2 regions of the Halobacillus ihumii genome follow, and region 1 is predicted to be linked to the other one. Evidence: a T-box and tRNA genes for the amino acid it is inferred to sense, from the RefSeq annotation. Region 1 holds a T-box; the other holds one or more tRNA genes.
What was found. A T-box is a leader RNA that pairs with one kind of tRNA and senses whether it is charged. The one in region 1 lies ahead of tyrS (tyrosine--tRNA ligase), so its partner is inferred to be a tRNA-Tyr.
Positions count from the first base shown of each region.

Region 2: it has a tRNA-Tyr gene. The T-box ahead of tyrS (tyrosine--tRNA ligase) is inferred to sense a tRNA for this amino acid. The anticodon was not compared.

Region 1 is NZ_CACVAO010000001.1:597,115-599,579, forward strand. Features, by position in the region: gene tyrS (tyrosine--tRNA ligase) at 1-933, opposite strand, end outside; T-box leader at 991-1,198, opposite strand; gene G6R08_RS03245 (transglycosylase domain-containing protein) at 1,325-2,465, shown strand, end outside.
Region 2 is NZ_CACVAO010000001.1:2,304,631-2,307,095, forward strand. Features, by position in the region: rRNA gene G6R08_RS11500 (23S ribosomal RNA) at 1-611, shown strand, start outside; rRNA gene rrf (5S ribosomal RNA) at 741-854, shown strand; tRNA gene G6R08_RS11510 (tRNA-Val) at 872-947, shown strand; tRNA gene G6R08_RS11515 (tRNA-Thr) at 954-1,029, shown strand; tRNA gene G6R08_RS11520 (tRNA-Tyr) at 1,049-1,134, shown strand; tRNA gene G6R08_RS11525 (tRNA-Gln) at 1,203-1,277, shown strand; tRNA gene G6R08_RS11530 (tRNA-Lys) at 1,546-1,618, shown strand; tRNA gene G6R08_RS11535 (tRNA-Ala) at 1,670-1,745, shown strand; gene G6R08_RS11540 (HAD-IIIA family hydrolase) at 1,850-2,368, shown strand; gene rocF (arginase) at 2,452-2,465, shown strand, end outside.

The DNA.
Region 1 (2,465 bases):
ATCATGCACAAGGCGAGTCATCTCTTCAGCAAGACGTCTTTGAGCTGCCCGTTTCTCAGGCTGTGTTTCTACTTCTTTCTCAAGTTCAGCGATTTCATCATGACCCAAGAATGTGAAATACTTCAAAAATTTCACGACATCACGATCATCAGCATTTATCCAAAACTGATAAAACTCGTATGGAGTTGTTTTCTCAGGATCCAGCCAGATTGCGCCGCCAGCTGTTTTACCGAATTTAGAACCATCTGCTTTCGTAATCAACGGCATCGTTAACCCAAAGGCTTCCGTTTCTTTTTCCCCAGAAGATGACCTGCGAATGTATTCAAGTCCTGCGGTTATGTTGCCCCACTGGTCGCTCCCGCCAATTTGCAATGTGCAATTTTCTTTTTCATTTAACTGTTGAAAGTCTAAAGCTTGCAGAATCATGTAACTGAATTCTGTGAAGCTTATGCCGCTTTCAATACGAGACTCAACAGAATCTTTCGCCAACATGTAATTGATGCCAAAATGTTTTCCTGTATCGCGAAGGAAATCAATTATAGTCATTTGCGAAAGCCATTCATGATTATTTCTTGCCACAGCTGCATTTTCTTTTTTATCAAAATCAAGCAGTTTAGCAAGCTGTTGGCTCAGTTTTTCACTATATCCAAGCACGACATCAGCCGAGTTTAACTGACGCTCAGTAGACCGACCGCTGGGATCGCCTATCATCCCTGTACCGCCGCCAACTAAAGCAATTGGCCTATGCCCAGCCTCCTGAAATCGTTTCAATAACAGGGCCGGCACCAAATGTCCAATATGAAGGCTGTCGCCTGTTGGATCAAAACCACAGTACAACGTTACCTGCTTTTCACTTAAATGTTTACGCAATCCTTCTTCATCAGTTACCTGATTAACTAACCCTCGTTTCTCTAAATCCGTTAAGATATCCAATCTTTAACACCTCTATTTTTTTGAATTTTTGAAAACAAAAAAGACCTCCTCCCTATTAAAAGGGACGAGGTCTTTTCGCGGTACCACCCTTGTTGCACATAACATGCCACTCCATTGATAACGGTTGAACAATCAACCGTCTTCTGGCCATGCCAAAAGACTGCTCCAGACCGTAATTCAAGAGTAAGTATTTACTGACTCACAGCAACCGTCAGCTCTCTGAAAAAGTGATTCACTCTCTACTTCAGTCATTCATCGCACGAATAATTAAACTGTATTCCATTATTATCATAACTTGTTCGAAAAGGCAACAGTAAATCTTTGACGAACGGTGTCTTATAACGACTGATATGTTATAATATAGTGTGGAATTTAGGAGGGTTTATAATATATGGGGAACAATAAAAAGTTTGATTTTCAGTCTCTTAAGTCTCTTTGGGAGAGAGGAATCATTCAAAAGAATACTCGCATCAGCTACGATGTGGCCTGGAATATTATATTGTTTTTTATCATTCTTGGAGTAGTCGGTCTATTCTTCGCAGGAGGTGTCGGAGCTGGATATTTCGCCTCGCTCGTAAAGGACGAGCCAATGAGAAGCGAGGCAGAAATGCGTGAAAGTATATATAACTATGAAGAAACATCGGAAATTTATTTTGACGATGAAAACTACTTAGGGAAAATTCAATCAGATATATATCGTGAGGAAGTTCCATTAGATCAAATGAGTAAGCATCTTAAAAATGCAGTTATCGCAACAGAGGATGCCTATTTTAAAACACATAACGGAGTTGTTCCTAAAGCTGTCATGCGTGCTGTCATGCAGGAGGTAACAAACGCGGCAGTTAAAACGGGTGGTAGTACATTAACACAGCAGCTTGTGAAAAACCAAATTTTAACGAATGAAGTATCTTTTGAACGAAAAGCAAAAGAAATGCTAATAGCCCTTAGGGTGGAGCGTTTCTTTGAGAAAGAAGAAATTCTAGAAGCCTACTTAAATATTGTTCCCTTTGGCCGTAATGCCAACGGCCAAAACATAGCGGGCGTTCAATCTGCTGCTGAAGGAATATTTGGTGTAAGCGCAAAGGATTTATCAATTCCTCAAGCTGCTTTCATCGCAGGGCTCCCACAAAGTCCCTTTGCGTACACACCATTTAAAAATAATGGTGAGGTAAAGAGTGAGGAAGCGCTTCAGCCAGGAATTAACCGCATGAAAGAAGTAATACAGAGAATGTATGAAACAGAAGCTATTACGAAAGAACAATACGAGAAAGCACTGGACTTTAATCTAGTAGAGAATCTAGCAGAACCTACAAATTCATCATATGAGAAATATCCTTTCTTAACCGATGAGATTCATAGGCGTGCGAAAGATATTATCATCAAGCAGTTAGTTAAGAAGAACGGTGACACAATGGAAGACCTGGCTGACGATGAAGAGCTGGCTGAAGAATACAATATCATGGCAGAACGCAAATTGAGTACAGGCGGCTTCAAGATTCATACAACGATAGACCAGGAGGTTTATGATGTTC
Region 2 (2,465 bases), 1.7 Mb from region 1:
GTTCCCTCAGAATGGTTGGAAATCATTCGCAGAGTGTAAAGGCACAAGGGAGCTTGACTGCGAGACTTACAAGTCGAGCAGGGACGAAAGTCGGGCTTAGTGATCCGGCGGTACCGTATGGAAGGGCCGTCGCTCAACGGATAAAAGCTACCCCGGGGATAACAGGCTTATCTCCCCCAAGAGTCCACATCGACGGGGAGGTTTGGCACCTCGATGTCGGCTCATCGCATCCTGGGGCTGTAGTCGGTCCCAAGGGTTGGGCTGTTCGCCCATTAAAGCGGTACGCGAGCTGGGTTCAGAACGTCGTGAGACAGTTCGGTCCCTATCCGTCGTGGGCGTTGGAAATCTGAAAGGAGCTGTCCTTAGTACGAGAGGACCGGGATGGACACACCGCTGGTGTACCAGTTGTTCCGCCAGGAGCATCGCTGGGTAGCTACGTGTGGACGGGATAAGTGCTGAAAGCATCTAAGCATGAAGCCCCCCTTGAGATGAGATTTCCCCTTACGCCAAGTAAGTAAGATTCCTCAGAGACGATGAGGTCGATAGGTCCGAGGTGGAAGCGTGGTGACACGTGGAGCTGACGGATACTAATCAATCGATGACTTAACTATAAGGAAAACGTACACATTAAATGTTTGATAACTTGAATGTCTTATCCAGTTTTGAAGGTTTTCAAAAAAAACCTTGAAATTTTCTTTCAAGGGTCATATAATATATCTTGTCCTTGAAAAATAATAAGGTTTGGTGGTGACGGCGAAGAGGTCACACCTGTTCCCATGCCGAACACAGCAGTTAAGCTCTTCAGCGCCGATGGTAGTCGGGTTGATCCCCGTGAGAGTAGGACACTGCCAAGCCTTGTTACATAAAACCCGGAGGATTAGCTCAGCTGGGAGAGCACTTGCCTTACAAGCAAGGGGTCGCAGGTTCGAGCCCTGCATCCTCCACCATTTATCGCCGGCCTAGCTCAACTGGCAGAGCAACTGATTTGTAATCAGTAGGTTGGGGGTTCAAGTCCTCTGGCCGGCACCATTAACGCTTGTATAACAATGGAGGGATAGCGAAGTTGGCCAAACGCGGCGGACTGTAAATCCGCTCCCATCGGGTTCGCAGGTTCGAGTCCTGCTCCCTCCACCATTTAATTATTAAATTACATCTTTTAGCGTATAAGATTTATTAAACAGTACATACTATTTTTGTAATGTTGGGCCATAGCCAAGCGGTAAGGCAACGGTTTTTGGTACCGTCATGCGCTGGTTCGAATCCAGCTGGCCCAGCCATTTTATCTTAATAGGGAATAAGGCTTTTTTTATTTAACAGGAAATACATAAACGTTCTTGTTACTGACTTAGAGGAATACTTTTTACGATGAGTGTGACTTACGAAAGTATGAGCGTCATTATTCAATACGAGCCATTAGCTCAGTTGGTAGAGCAAGCCAGCTACTTGCGTTACTTCCTTGCAGGCTTGCGAGGAGTGCGGCTTCACTGTTTTCCTTGCAACACGACGAGCATCACTTACGAAAGTATGAGCGTCATTATTAAATATGAGCCATTAGCTCAGTTGGTAGAGCATCTGACTTTTAATCAGAGGGTCGGAGGTTCGAGCCCTCCATGGCTCATCCCGAGAGACGGATATTGCATAAGCAATTCCGTCTCTCATTAATACTCTAGGGGCCTTAGCTCAGCTGGGAGAGCGCCTGCTTTGCACGCAGGAGGTCAGCGGTTCGATCCCGCTAGGCTCCACCAATACATATAAGCTTAAGCTGATATCATGATAGATATCAGCTTTTTTTAATGCGTTCTGGTTCTTACTAATATATAAAAATCCTTTCATAAAGGAGAGAAAACTAGTGAAAGCTATTTTTGTCGATCGTGATGGAACTATGGGGGGCTCAGATAGAATTGAGTATCCAGGTGAATTTCAATTGTACCCGGGTGTTCAAGCTAAGTTTTGTGAGGTGCAAGAGAATGGTGTGAAGTTATTTTCCTTTACCAATCAGCCTGGGATTGCTGAGGGGCATGCAACTGTTAAAAGTTTTCAAGAAGAAATGAACGGTTTTGGTCTTGATGGCGTCTATGTCTGTCCCCACACGCCAAAAGCAGGGTGCAGGTGCCGAAAACCGGAGACGGGGATGATTGAACGTGCCTGTGAAGATCATGGGTTACAACCAGAGAATTGTTATGTGATAGGTGACCGTTTGACAGACATGCAGGCAGCTGAACTTGCTGGTTGTAAAGGAATCCTTGTAACTACAGGCGCTGGAGGAGATTCACTAAGACAGTGGCAACAGTCAGGTGTAAAACTAGATATAAGATGGATTGCTAAAGATATTATTCATGCATTAGATTGGCTGTTGGCGTGCAAATAACGTATATATATGCAGAAAGATGTGCGGTTGAACCACTTGTATGAAAACGTCTACAATTAAAGAAACAAAGGAGGACATTACTTATGAATAAACAGCT